4 regions of the Priestia sp. TRN 1309 genome follow, and region 3 is predicted to be linked to each of the others. Evidence: riboswitches for the same ligand, from Rfam matches in the RefSeq annotation. Region 3 holds a riboswitch; each other region holds the start of a gene.
The links. Region 3 has a riboswitch for cobalamin ahead of ACRPLQ_RS07825 (cobyric acid synthase). Riboswitches for the same ligand answer to the same signal wherever they lie in the genome.
Positions count from the first base shown of each region.

Region 1: linked by a shared signal. The riboswitch ahead of ACRPLQ_RS24435 (ribonucleoside-diphosphate reductase subunit alpha) and the one ahead of ACRPLQ_RS07825 (cobyric acid synthase) in region 3 are both predicted to bind cobalamin.
Region 2: linked by a shared signal. The riboswitch ahead of metE (5-methyltetrahydropteroyltriglutamate--homocysteine S-methyltransferase) and the one ahead of ACRPLQ_RS07825 (cobyric acid synthase) in region 3 are both predicted to bind cobalamin.
Region 4: linked by a shared signal. The riboswitch ahead of ACRPLQ_RS09655 ((2Fe-2S) ferredoxin domain-containing protein) and the one ahead of ACRPLQ_RS07825 (cobyric acid synthase) in region 3 are both predicted to bind cobalamin.

Region 1 covers NZ_JBOZGM010000009.1:16,709-20,303, forward strand. Annotated here, with positions in the region: gene ACRPLQ_RS24425 (o-succinylbenzoate--CoA ligase) at 1-203, shown strand, start outside; gene menC (o-succinylbenzoate synthase) at 207-1,310, shown strand; cobalamin riboswitch at 1,589-1,774, shown strand; gene ACRPLQ_RS24435 (ribonucleoside-diphosphate reductase subunit alpha) at 1,908-3,595, shown strand, end outside.
Region 2 covers NZ_JBOZGM010000001.1:948,699-952,293, forward strand. Annotated here, with positions in the region: gene ACRPLQ_RS05010 (metallophosphoesterase family protein) at 1-601, shown strand, start outside; gene ACRPLQ_RS05015 (hypothetical protein) at 759-929, shown strand; gene ACRPLQ_RS05020 (hypothetical protein) at 1,188-1,439, shown strand; SAM riboswitch class I at 1,520-1,630, shown strand; cobalamin riboswitch at 1,710-1,898, shown strand; gene metE (5-methyltetrahydropteroyltriglutamate--homocysteine S-methyltransferase) at 2,049-3,595, shown strand, end outside.
Region 3 covers NZ_JBOZGM010000002.1:96,862-100,456, reverse strand. Annotated here, with positions in the region: gene ACRPLQ_RS07830 (FecCD family ABC transporter permease) at 1-667, opposite strand, end outside; gene ACRPLQ_RS07825 (cobyric acid synthase) at 873-2,399, opposite strand; cobalamin riboswitch at 2,492-2,671, opposite strand; gene ACRPLQ_RS07820 (YdcF family protein) at 2,819-3,382, shown strand; gene ACRPLQ_RS07815 (APC family permease) at 3,441-3,595, opposite strand, start outside.
Region 4 covers NZ_JBOZGM010000002.1:466,092-469,686, reverse strand. Annotated here, with positions in the region: gene cobJ (precorrin-3B C(17)-methyltransferase) at 7-1,629, opposite strand; gene ACRPLQ_RS09655 ((2Fe-2S) ferredoxin domain-containing protein) at 1,643-2,023, opposite strand; cobalamin riboswitch at 2,125-2,304, opposite strand; cobalamin riboswitch at 2,423-2,601, opposite strand; gene ACRPLQ_RS09650 (hypothetical protein) at 2,748-2,906, opposite strand; gene ACRPLQ_RS09645 (M42 family metallopeptidase) at 3,259-3,595, opposite strand, start outside.

The DNA of each region.
Region 1 (3,595 bases), on a different contig from region 3:
ATGGAAAATGGGGACAAGTTCCTGCAGCATGCATTGTTATAAACGAAGACGTTTCAGATGAAGAGTTATCTTTACACATTCAACAATTTTTAGCAAAGTACAAACTTCCAAAGTATTTCGTTCGAGTAGAGGAGCTGCCGCGAACGGCCTCTAATAAAATCATACGCCGGAAGCTATCATCGTTCATACAGAAAGGAATTTAATCGATGATTATCAAAAAAGTACATCTTTATAAAATTGACATGAAGCTTCTTTCTCCTTTTTCAACAAGCTATGGTACGGTCCAGGATCGAGAATTGATTTTGCTTGAAGTAGAAGATGAAAAAGGATTTACAGGATGGGGAGAAGTCGTTGCTTTTTCATCTCCTTGGTATACGGAAGAAACGATTCAGACATGTTTTCATATGTTAGACGATTTTTTAATTCCTTCGCTTCTTCACCAGCAGCTTCAAAAACCAGAGGATGTTCAAAAGTTATTCAAACCTCTAAAGCGGAACAACATGGCTAAAGCAGCTTTGGACTGTGCTGTATGGGATTTGTATGCAAAGCGCCAAAATAAGCCCTTAGCTGAAGTAATTGGCGGAATAAGGCCTGCTGTAGAAGCTGGAGTGGTAGTTGGCTTAAATGATATTTCCATCATGAAAGAACAAATAAAGACTTATATGAAAGATGGTTATAAGCGCTTTAAAGTGAAAATTAAGCCAGGCGCTGACTATGAGCTACTGAAACAAATTCGAGATGAATTTCCAAGCATTCCTCTTATGGCTGATGCCAATTCAGCCTATACGTTAAGCGATAGTGATTCATTGAAAAAACTAGATGAATTGAATTTAATGATGATCGAACAGCCGTTAAGTTCGGATGATATCCTTGATCATCGATTATTACAAAAGCAAATGAAGACGCCGATTTGCTTAGATGAAAGTATTGTGAGCTATGAAGATGCACGTCATGCAATCGAACAAAAAAGCTGCAAGATTATCAATGTGAAAATCGGTCGAGTTGGCGGAATGTCTGTAGCAAAAAAAATTCATGATTTATGCGCCCTACATGGTGTAAGGCTTTGGGTTGGCGGAATGTTAGAAGCCGGGATTTCACGAGCTCATAACATCGCCCTTGCCACACTGCCTTCTTTCACGATACCAGGTGACATTTCTGCGTCGTCTCGCTATTGGGAAAAAGATATTATTAAGCCCGAAGTAGAGGTAGAAGCCGGAGTAATAAAGGTGAAGGAAAAACCGGGGATCGGATACGATATTGATAAAAAGTTTATCAAAACAATCACAGCATTTGAAAAAGAATACAAATAATTAAAAACCGTTTTTTATGAAAAACGGTTTTTTTATTGATGTTGGCAATGTTTAGTAGAAAAATAGGACAAATTTTTTAAAAAGAGCACATTGTTCCATCAAGCGTGTCAAAACATGTTATGATGGAGTAGTTTGATGAAAAAAGTCGAAGGATTTTATCGTAAAAAACAAAATTATTTTTGAAAATAGGTTGATAGTTTTCTAAGTTGTCCTATATAATGTGTTTATAACATAACACAATATGTTGTTTGTTAAACAATAATAAAATACTATATTTTGTGTTTTCCAGTGAAAAAGGTGTCTGATAAAAAGACTTAAAAGGGAATTTGGTGAAAATCCAAAGCTGTCCCCGCAACTGTGAATGCTGATGAAATAAGGAGATCCACTGTGAGTAAACATCATGGGAAGGCCTTAAAGTAAAAAGAAGCATAAGTCAGGAGACCTGCCTTTTTTATGTCGTTTTATCTTCTTCGGGAGGTGAGAGGGTAGAGCGAGGATTGAGAAAAGACTTAGTGTCTTCTTCTATCTTCGTTCTATTCGCTCACCGAGGTACGGTGAGCGATTTTTTATTTTGAAGTGAAGAGAGGAGCCATATTTATGGTGAATACATTAAAGCCTACAATTCTACATGAATTAACTGCATATATTGAACGTTTAAAAAAAGAATTTACGCAACTTGATTTTTCTTTGTATGAGGAAAAGGTTATTCAAACTGTTACAGTAAAGGAAAATATGACGGACGAAAAGGTTGCAAACGTACTAATTTTGGCAGCCCTAGAGCGTATTTCAATGGAAGAACCAGATTGGACGTACGTGGCGGCAGACGTCTACTTAAACGAACTATATCGAAAAGCAGCGGACAACCGAGGTTATGATAAAAAAGAGAAGTACGGTTCGTTTTATCAGCTTATTCAAGAACTAACAAAAATCGGCATTTATAATAAACAGCTATTAAAAACATATACAGAAGAAGAAATTAATGAAATTGCTTCAGTCATTATTCCTGAACGCGATCGTTTATTTACATACATTGGATTGCTGACATTAGCAGATCGCTATTTAGCGACATCACATGATAAGCGTGTATACGAATTACCGCAAGAACGTTTTCTTATCATTGCTATGACGCTGATGTCTCAAGAAAAGAAAGAAAATCGAACAGCATTAGTAAAAGAAGCGTACTGGGCGCTTTCTAGTCTATATATGACGGTTGCCACACCAACACTCTCAAACGCAGGAAAGAGCTACGGACAGCTATCTAGCTGCTTTATTGATACGATTGATGACAGCTTACGCGGTATTTATGATAGCAATACAGATTTGGCCACGCTTAGTAAAAATGGAGGCGGAATTGGTGTCTACCTCGGTCATATTAGAAGCCGAGGAAGTGATATAAAAGGTTTTAAAGGCGTATCATCAGGAACAATTCCATGGATGAAACAGCTAAATAATACGGCTGTAAGTGTCGATCAGCTAGGTCAACGACAAGGAGCTATTGCCGTATATTTAGACGTTTGGCATAAAGACATTTTTTCATTCTTAGACGCGCGTTTGAACAATGGTGATGAACGCCAGCGCACGCATGATTTATTCACTGGCGTATGTTTGCCAGATTTGTTTATGGAAAAAGTAGAAGCACGTGAAGACTGGCACTTATTCGATCCTCACGAAGTTCGTACGCTGATGGGCTACTCGTTAGAAGATTTTTATGATGAAGAAGAAGGCAGCGGTTCGTTCCGCACTCGTTACGCTGAGTGTGTAAACAATGAACAGCTTTCAAGAGAAACAGTGCCTGCTATTGAGATCTTCAAGCGCATTATGCTTTCGCAGCTTGAAACCGGAACTCCTTATATGTTCTATCGTGATACGGTTAACCGAGCTAATCAAAACCGACACGCGGGCATGATTTACTGCAGTAACTTATGTACAGAAATCACGCAAAACCAAAGTACAACGGTCGTAACAGAGGAAATTACGGAAGACGGAAAAATTATTATTACAAAGAATCCGGGCGATTTTGTTGTATGTAATCTTTCTTCTATTAACTTAGCGAGAGCCGTAACTGAAGATGTACTTGAACGTTTAATTCCAATTCAAGTACGCATGCTTGATAATGTTATTGAGTTAAATGATTTGCCGGTACTTCAAGCAAAGCTAACGAATCAAAAGTACCGCGCAGTAGGGCTTGGCACATTTGGCTGGAACCATTTGCTTGCCTTAAAGAAAATAGCATGGGAGACAGATGAAGCGGTAGCATATTGCGATGAATTGTATGAACAAATTTC
Region 2 (3,595 bases), on a different contig from region 3:
AAACATTCCCGTGTTTGTATGCGTAGGGAATCATGATGAATTAAACCTTGAAGAAAGCAACCTCGAAAACTTCAGAGCCACTATCGGAAAAGTGCACTGGGTCATTGATATTCCTGTCTTTAACTTCCGGTGCATCGCATTAAATAATATCATCAGTCCCAAGAATAAAATATATGGATTTACAGATAGAGAGCTGAATTATTTAGAGCAGCAGCTAGAGGATGCTCCTCGTAATACCGTTGTAGCCATGCATGCGCAGCCAAATATTGGCCGGTGGTCAGACCTGGGAGGTTTTCCTGTAACGACTCCTCAAAGTCAAGAATTTTTTGATTTAATTCAAGAACATCGCGTGAAAAAAGTGTTAGTCAGCCACGTGCATGCGTATGACGAGCAGTTTATTAGAAAAAACAGAAACGGGTCGTTTACGCTTGGAAGAGGTACTGATTTTGTATTATCAGGAGGCGCGGGTGCACCCCTTGATTTTGAACCGCCTTTAATTTTAAATAATTATAATTTTACGGAGTTTTTTGTTAGCCGGTACGACATTTTAGGACCTCTTCTTTGGAAGGATTTTGGACGACCTCGAAGAAGTTGTTTGTAAAAACAAGAAAGTAGAAAGCTAGGTTCAAAAAAAAGAGGCTGGGAAAAAAGGGTTTTAGGCGAAATGAAAAATGAACCACTAATCAAGCATCTTGATTAGTGGTTCATTTTTTTATTAGGGTAAACGTAGATTTCATGTGTATAGGTCTTTCTAGCAGGTGATTGGAGCACAAGACGAAGACTCCTGCGGGAAAAGCGGAACACGTGAGACCCCACAGGAGCTTATGCGACGAGGAGGCTCAGTGACCGCCCGCGGAAAGCGAAGTCTTGTACGGAAATCAACTGCGGTGTCACAAGCGATTCAGCTCATGTATCCCATTTGCCTTTAGATTGGATTCACTTGGTTATGTCTCAACCTCTTTTGGAAAACCGTACGAAACCTTGTAGCAGAAGGCCCAGTCAAGCGTTATAATAGATAGTGAATGATGATATATTCTCTATATTTGTCATATATTTGTATTACATATGTAATTGAAGAAAAATATTCACTTGATATACTGTTTAATGACTTAACTTTATCTTAACATTCACAGTGAAATGCGTGTTTATAGAGGCTTAAAACATACACAGCAAATGGAGGAGCTATCATGGCAAACGAAAAGATGCAAGAAGGACTCAATCGTTTTATTAAGGAAGATTTAAATGACCTTTTAGGTAGACTGTTCCCCCTAATGGACCGAGAATGTGCGGAAGAAAAGAGAATGCTTATCGAAACGGCGGTAGAGTACATCTATTCTTCAGGGTATCATCAAGGAGCAAAAGACTTGATCGAAACACATCGAAAAGATGATTACAAATTATTAAGGCAAAAATTAGCGTCAACGCCTCCTGAAAACTAATTTTTTTGAAATTTCTTTTGACAACATAAATGTAAGGTGTTAAGATGACTCTACATTCAAAATATTATAAACAATTAAAACTCTTATTGAGAGAGGCGGAGGGACTGGCCCTGTGAAGCCCGGCAACCATTTAACAATCTTGTTAAAAAGGTGCTACATCCTGCAAAGCGTACAGCTTTGAAAAATAAGAGAGGATTTCATAGATACTATGCCTCTCTATTCATGATAGAGAGGCTTTTTATTTTATGTGAATATGTTTTGAATGAACAATTTCATAGAAATGCATCAGGTGCTGTGTAACGAATGTACGCAGCTTAAAAGGGAAGACCGGTGAAAAGCCGGCGCGGTCCCGCCACTGTAATGGGGAGCAACTTATTAACCACTGTTTCATGTTGAAATGGGAAGGGATAGGAAGCGATGAACCTAAGTCAGGAGACCTGCCTGTTGTATGCACTTAAGCTCTACGGGATATAGAGAGGAGTGAGGAATACGTGTTGAGAAAAACAGGCTATCTCAACTTTAGTTAAGTATGCGTATCATCTCTCTTTTCATTTCGAAAAGGGAGATTTTTTAGTTTAGCGATAAAAAAATATATAGGGAGTGGAAAAAATGAGCAGTGTAAAAAGTTCAAATGTAGGTTATCCAAGAATTGGTGAAAAACGAGAATGGAAAAAAGCGCTTGAGCAGTTTTGGGCAGGAAAGCTAGAGAAAGATATCTTTCTTCAGGAAATTGAAGCTCTTCGTCTTGGGCATCTGAAAAAACAGCGTGACGCAGGAATTGAATTAATTCCAGTCGGCGATTTTAGCTTATACGATCACGTGTTAGATACAGCCGCTATGTTTGGTTTGGTGCCAAAGCGCTTTGAATATAGCGGAGGCCCGGTATCCCTTGAAACGTATTTTGACATCGCCCGAGGAACAAAAGGTGCGGTAGCCTCTACGATGACAAAATGGTTTAACACAAATTATCACTACATTGTACCCGAGCTTGAGGAATGTACGCCAGCACTTGTAGAAAATCGCCCGCTTCAATTTTACAAAGAAGCAAAACAAAAGCTGAATATCAAAGGCAAACCCGTTATTTTAGGTCCAGTAACATTTGTGAAGCTGTCAAAAGGATATAAAAAAAGTGAGTTTAAAAAAGTAGTTGAACAATTTGTTCCTCTTTATGCAACAATCTTAGCGGAGCTGCAGGCAGAAGGCGTGGAGTGGGTACAAATAGATGAGCCGGTTTTAGCTACAACGCTATCAAAAGAAGACCTGGCACTGTATAAAGAAGTCTATGAAGCTTTGAAAAAAGCGGCACCGAATGTAAAAGTCATTTTGCAGACGTATTTTGACAGCGTAGATTACTATAAAGAAGTAGTTGCTCTTCCTGTTCACGGAATTGGATTGGATTTTGTACATGACCGAGGCGAAAATCTCACGGCGCTTAATAAATATGGGTTTCCAACTGATAAAGTGCTGGCAGCAGGAGTGATTGACGGACGAAACATTTGGCGTGAAAACTTGGACGAACAGCTTTTAACAATCAGTGAAATTGAAGAAGCCGTATCAAAAGACCGTTTGATTCTGCAGCCTTCATCAAGTTTATTACATGTTCCTGTCACGGTGAAAAGCGAAAAAACCATTGAGCCAATTCTAAAAAACGCGCTGTCTTTTGCAGATGAAAAGCTAAAGGAAATCACGCTTTTAACAAAAGCGGTGCAGCAAGGAAAAGAAGCAATAGAAAAAGAAATAAGTGAAAGTAAACAGGCGATTCAAGCATTAAATGGATCATCTTTTCGAAACCATCAAGACGTGCAAAAAGAGCTGAAGCAGCTGCACAGCTATAAAGCACAGCGCCAAGCGTCGTTTGACGTACGTCAACGCGTTCAGCAAGAAGCGTTTCAACTGCCGCTTCTTCCAACGACAACAATTGGAAGCTTTCCGCAAACAAAAGAAGTGCGAAAAGAGCGTCTGAAGTGGCGTAAAGGAGAGTTAAGCGATGAAGCATATGAAGCGTACATTAACGCTGAAATCAAAAAATGGATTGAAATTCAAGAAGACATCGGCTTAGATGTCCTTGTGCACGGAGAGTTTGAGCGCACGGACATGGTTGAATACTTCGGTGAAAAATTAGGAGGTTTTCAGTTTACGAAGTTTGGCTGGGTGCA
Region 3 (3,595 bases):
TAATCGTACCGACTAAAAAGAACGGCCCTAAAATTTGAATATGCGACCATCCTCTCATTGATACGCTTCCCATTAGCCAATATAAAACCTGCCTTACATCTTCTTCAGGAGAAAGAGCTACAATTAATGAAATAAGCGCGCTCATAAAGGATGATAAAATAATCCCCGCTAAGATGATGGTTTCATTGGCCAAATTGCCGCTTGCGAGTTTCGTAATACCAAAAACTAAAAGAAGAGTAATAAAACCAGATACGATGCCGACTACAGGCAGCGTGAAGATAGACAAACCAAAAATACTCCAGTGAAAATAAATTGCCATGACAGAGCCAAGGGTTGCACCTGAGGAAACTCCGATCGTGTAAGGATCCGCAAGAGAGTTTCTTAATAGCCCTTGAAAGGCAGCCCCTGCTATTGAAAGCGAAGCTCCTACTAAAAATGCCACCAGTACTCTTGGAAAACGAATTTGCCAAATGATTAAATCCATGTTTTCCGGACCGTGATATAAGGATAGTCCGGTAAGGTGGCCAATAATAATTTTGATTGTATCTCCTACGGTTAACGAAACTGTACCAATAAATACTCCCATAATCACCGAAGTACATACAATAAATAAACTGACTATGTATAAAATAGATGCTTTGTTTAAAAAAATACGTTTAAAAATCAATACTTTCAGCTCCTCTAGGAAACGAGGCGTGATGTTTTACATTACATTAACCATTCATTTTCCTGTCCATAAACCATGTTTCCATCCTACATAGTATTGGAAACAATCATCTTTTATTTGTTACGAGTGCTAGACTGTTGAACTAGGCAACGTAGAATAGCGTACTAAAGTTCTCGGTGAAAAAACAAGCGAAAACCTCTACAAGCTACACTTTTTGTGCTTGCTCCGGGCTTTTATAGTTGTCTATTAAATGATACAGCTTTTCCATATCTATAGCTTCTCTCACATATGCTGCTGCTTTTGAAAAAGACTCCTCTTTTTGCAGGCGACTGTTGAATGTATCCGTAATAGGCGGCAATTTTTTATGTTTACGAATTTGATTAAGCAAAGCTCTGCGCAAAGCATCGTTATGAAACACATCATGAACATACGTGCCAATGATGTTGTCTTTAACCGTTCCTTCTTTTTGATCATCTACCACCGCAAAGGCTTTCGTCATGCTTTTAGAAACCGTCTTTCCCATATGAATTTCATAGCCTTCAATCGAAACCTTCTCACTCTCTAACTGAACATATCCAGAAACTCTTTCTGTTTTTTTGCTGGTTGTCATAACGGTTTCCACTGGAAGCAAACCCAGCCCTTTAATAGATTCAATCCGGGACTCTACTGCATCGGGGTCCGTAATTGTCTCGCCTAACATTTGATATCCCCCGCAGATGCCAATAACGTGAGCGTTCGTTGCGTTCAAGACTTGATTAATGGCTAGAGCCAGGCCGCTTTCTTGTAAAAACTGCGCATCTTCAATCGTATTTTTGCTTCCTGGTAAAACAATTAAATCAGGCGTACCTAGTTGTGATGGCTTGGTTACAAGTCTCACATGACAGTCTTCTTCTAAGCTTAGAGGATCAATGTCTGTAAAATTTGAGATGCGAGGATACGAGATAACCGCAATATCGATTTCTTTTAACGGATTCACAAGCGTTGAGTAATTTCTGAGTGATAGCGAATCTTCAGCGTCAAGTTCCACGTCGTGCATATAAGGAATCACTCCTAGTACCGGAACTCCCGTGTATTCTTCAAACCACTTCAACCCCGGTTTTAAAAGCTCTAAGTCTCCTCGGAATTTATTGATTAACACTCCAATTACTCTAGGTTTATGTTCATCTGGAAGCAATTGAAGAGTACCCACCAGACTCGCAAAAACCCCTCCTTTATCAATGTCTCCTACTAACACAACAGGGGCTTGGGCTATCTTTGCTACGCGCATATTTACCAGTTCCCGATCGTTCAAATTCACTTCAGCAGGACTTCCAGCACCTTCAATCACAATTCGATCATAATGATTGGCAAGCTCTTTATAAGACTCCGTGATAACGTTCAAACCTTCATTAAAAAATTCTTGCCGATACTGAAAAGCAAACATATTACGAAGCGGCTTTCCATGAACGACAATTTGAGATTCATGATCACGAGTTGGTTTAATTAAAATAGGATTCATATTGGTTGTTGCTTCTACTCCAGCCGCTTCAGCTTGAATTCCTTGCGCTCTTCCAATTTCTTTTCCATCCATTGTAATGTATGAATTAAGCGCCATATTTTGCGATTTAAACGGTGCAGTTTGATAGCCGTCTTCTTTAAAAATACGGCAAAACGCTGTAGCAATCATGCTCTTTCCAGCGTCTGAGTGCGTTCCTTGAATCATAAGAGGTTTTCCTTTTTTCACTTTTTCCACTCCCTATCACATAAAAAAACCTTAACTGTAAAAGTCAAGGTTTGGTCATGCGCTCATTAACACATTGTCTTGACTTATTTCTCCCACCGAAAAATAAGGGGTTTTTAAAAGCAGGTCTCCTGGCTTATGCTTCATTTTACTTCTGCATCCTTCCTAGTTTGACTAGTGGGTCTTTGCAGGTTCATCCACATTTACAGTAGCGGGGGCTGCACCGGATTTACACCGATTTCCCTATTATCCTCCTTAGAGGCACTTTTAAAATCATTTATTCTTTATTGTAACGAATTTTATAACCATTCACAATAACGATTTTCTTCTATTATTATATATTACTGTGTTTATACTTATTTGGGTCTCGTATGCTATAATAACAATTATTTTCCAAACATCTTATGAAATAGCTAGGAAGGTGCTCGTAGTTGAAGAAAAAAATCATTTATATCTTTATTAGTTTGCTTGTTCTTTACATAGCAATCATGTCTTTTTGTATGTATCAAACCGCTCATCAGCCTGTTCCGCAAAAAGCAGATTATGTGCTCATTTTAGGTTCGAAAGTAGACGGAGATCAAATGTCTCCTAGTTTAAAAGAACGAGCAAAAACGGCTTTATCTTATTTAAAGACTCATAAACAAACAAAAGTTATCGTAACGGGTGGAAAAGGATCCGATGAAGAAATTTCTGAAGCAGAAGCAGCCTATCGTTTTCTACGAAAAGAAGGAATTAAAAAGAATCGAATGATAAAAGAGGATCAGTCAACTTCTACTTTTGAGAATTTCACTTTCACTAAAAAGAAAGTTGATATTCAACACAAAAAAGTCGTGCTTGTTAGCAGTGATTTTCATTTATTTCGCGCCTCTATTATTGCCAAGCGTCAAGGTTTTGACGTTTATCCTTTAGGTGCAAAGACACCAAATTCAATTAAACTTCAATCCTACTTTCGTGAGTATGCTGCTATCTTAAAAACGTGGCTGTTTGATAAATAAATAGAGTACACCCCTATACAAACGAAAAACACGGCATGAATTCATGCCGTGTTTTTTATTAATCATCCGTATCGATAACTGCTTTTGGCAAACCCGTGTATTTCGCCCAGTAGAAAATACCGATTGAAACAAGAGCAATTAAAATTAAGTCAAGCGGGTTGCTTAGCACACCTTGTCCTCCACCAAATGAGCCTAGGTAAGAGATAACAAGCA
Region 4 (3,595 bases), 370 kb from region 3:
CCATTTTTAATCTCCACACGGAGCTGGTTCTACTTTTATTTTTGGTGTTATATCTTGATAGTCGAATCCATAAACATTCTTCACACGCTTAAAGAATTTATGAAACCGCTCATTTGGATGACCTTTTTCTTTATATTCATGGACAATGTTCTCCACTATTTCAACAATGTCATCGGGCGCTATGCCTTCCGCCACAATTTGACCTGAATGGGCGTTTCGTCCAACCGTTTTAGCCCCTAAAAATAAGTCAAACGCACCTTTTCTGTAGACAATGCCGATATCTTCTTGAACAGCACCGTAACAGGCCATACCGCATCCATTAATACCAAGCTTCAGCTCTTTTGGCATGTCCATTCCACCGAGACGCTTTTGTAATTGTTCCGTATGCGGGATGGCGTCACTTTTTTCTCCATCACAAAAATCACACGCTTTAATTGTAAACACGTCTCCGACTGGAGATAGTAAAAAGGAAGCTGATTGGAGCTTTTTAATAATCACATCTGGCTGAGCCGTTGGAATTTGCAGTTTGATTTGATGGTCAGGCGTATACTCCATCGTACCTTTTTCACCAACAACTTCTGCTAGTGTTGTCATTTGAACGGGCGTAAACTTCTTATTTGCAAGCCCTGGACTAACTGCCACTTCAAAAATAGACTCAATTGGCTGGTGTACGACCGGTGAAGTAGTTTCACCTAAAATTGCTTGAAGCGCTTCTTCTGCCAGAGCTCGTGAAGCTGCTTTTTCTTCTTTTGTGTTCTGAACATCTTCAATAGCTGAAGCCGTTTGCTTTACAGTCTCCTCTTGATCAAGAGCCCATGGTTCTGCTTCTTTTCGAAGTCGCTGATGCGGTCTTAGCGGCTGCTCTGTTTGGTTGAGGGTATATTTACGCTGATACCCGCGCGGTGTAATCATTAAGTCATCGTAAAAGAACGTAGATGAATTTCCGACAACAACGGTAGTCAGCATGCCTATTTCATGATTTAACATGTCTTTTAAATTGGTCATTACCACTTCTTCACGGTCACGATAAGCGCTTTTCACAAGACCAACAGGCGTATCGGGGGAACGGTATTTTAATAAAATCCTTTGCGCTTCCACAATTTGTCTTGTGCGTCTTCCGCTTTTCGGATTATAAAAAGCTACTACAAAATCTGCTTGTGCAGCTGCTTCGATTCGTTTTTCGATTAACTCCCAAGGCGTAAGGTGGTCACTTAAACTAATCGTACAGGCATCATGCATCACGGGCGCCCCAAGGAGGGATGCGCATGAATTAATAGCCGAAATGCCAGGAATCACTTCCAGCTCTACGCCCGTTTCTTTTTTCCATCCTTTTTCAATCAACACTTCATACACAAGGCCGGCCATTCCGTATACTCCTGCATCTCCGCTTGAAATGACCGCCACGGTTTTTCCCGCTTCAGCTTGCTTTACGGCTTCTTGTGCACGGCTTACTTCTTCGGTCATTCCTGTACTAATAATTTGCTGATTCGTTAATAGTCCTTGAATTAATTCCACATAGGTTTTATAACCAATGATCATATCACTTTCTTGAATGGCTTCTCTTGCTCGCTGTGTAATATGTTCAAAGCTTCCTGGGCCGAATCCAATAACTAACAGTTTACCTTTCATGCTAGCTCCTCCTTTATGCGTTACTTTTTACTTTGTCAATTCCTTCTATGGAGTCACTCTTTTCCGGAGAAACAAAACCGTTTTGATCATATTCATAAATAAGTGATTCCTTTATACTGCAGCCTCCTGCTAAATGTTCTTCAACAATTCGATGAGCTACGTTTTCAGTGACCTGCTTGTACCAATCTCCTGAAGGGTACACGATAGCTACAGGAGCATCTTTGCATCTTCCGTTACAGCGCGTACGGGTTGTGTGAACCGCTTCATCTAGATTCAGTTCAGTCACTTTATTTCGAATAGCTTGCGTGGCTTCTTCTCCACCTTTTCTCATACAGCTGCTTCCATTACAAATCAATACGTGATGTTTTGTTCCATTTAAGTTCCACGTCGTCACACTTATTCGCTCCTTTACTAAAAAAACGCCTCTATCAATGATAGAGGCGCAGAAAAATTCAAACTAAGTTTTTGCACTTCCACCTATATCCCGTAGGGTAAGCTTCGCATTAGAAAAAGGCTGGTTTCCTGACTTCGATTCATCACTTGATTGCGCCTTCCCGAATACAGTGGCATATGCAATCAGCTCCTCTTCACAGTGGCGGGTACCGCGCTGGCTTCACACCAGACTTCCCATTTAACGCAATGTGAACATTGCGCACCTTTTTTGCACGATATGTAGTTTTGTGCTACGAGAAAAACCCGCTTCGCTAATATGCGAGCGGGTAAAACGTCAGAATAAAAGTGTACACGAATGCCACTTTAAGCCAACGTTTCCCTTCCCGCTCCCCGGAGAAATAGAAACTTCACAATAAAGACAGGTCTCCTGACTTGTGTATCATTCTACTTGAGAACCTTCCCGTGATTTTTCCACAGTGGTTATACTCGTTCGTCCACACTTACAGTTGCGGGGGCAGTACTGGTCTTTCACCAGTTTCCCTATTAAGCCTTCTTGGCATCTTTACTGTTGCTGTTTGATATATATGAACCTTTTAAACTATCAGAATAATAGAAGTAACTACCATATCATAGCGTACATTTTTTTTTATTTCAACTCTATTCTTTTCGTAAGATACAAGAAGCTATAAAAAAACAAGAGCATAAAGTCAGCTCTTGTTTTTTCATTATATAGCTACTAATGTTAAATGAGGATCATTATAATACACGACTTCTGAAAGAACTTTACAGCCATTTGTTTTTGCAAAAGCTTCTCTCGCCTGCGTTTCAGTTTCAAATTCAAACATTTTCATTTCTTTTCCAGCATATACCGTCAGTACCCACATGAAAAGATTCGCCTCCGATTATTGTAGTGATCGCTATATCCACATTATGACGAAACCCTATCCTTTTGAAAACCCATTCTACAAAACTTGTCACAAGAAACTTTTAAAAATTTAAAAACATTTTAACTTCTGTAAATGAACAAAATGTACAAAAGGTTTAAGCCGTATTATACCTCTTTAAAAAAGGTGCTTTTTTTACCAACTGTTGCTTCACCAGTAAAAAAATATATAGTATTTATTAAAAAAAGAAGCCGGACAGCCGGCTTCTTTTTTAGGAAAGGAAAGTACAGACATCACAGTCCCGTCCTGCTCTTTGTTTTGCATAAAAATACACTAATTAAATATTCCTTTCTTAAAGCAGAACCATGTTCGATTGCACATAGTGGTAAAGAAGCTTGTACGTATGGTTTAATGAATCTTGATGCGTTCTCTCAAACGCATGAGAAGAATCAATTCCTGGACCAATTAAGCCGTGTACGATGTCATGCCCGGCACGAATAGCAGCAGAAGCATCTGATCCGTAAAACGGATAAATATCTAATTTGTACTGAATATCATGCTGCTTAGCTAGCTCCACCAAATGCTTTCTCAAACCGTAATGATATGGGCCGCTTGAATCTTTTACACAAATAGACACGGTGTATTCATCAGTAGATTGTCCATCTCCCATGGCACCCATATCAACCGCT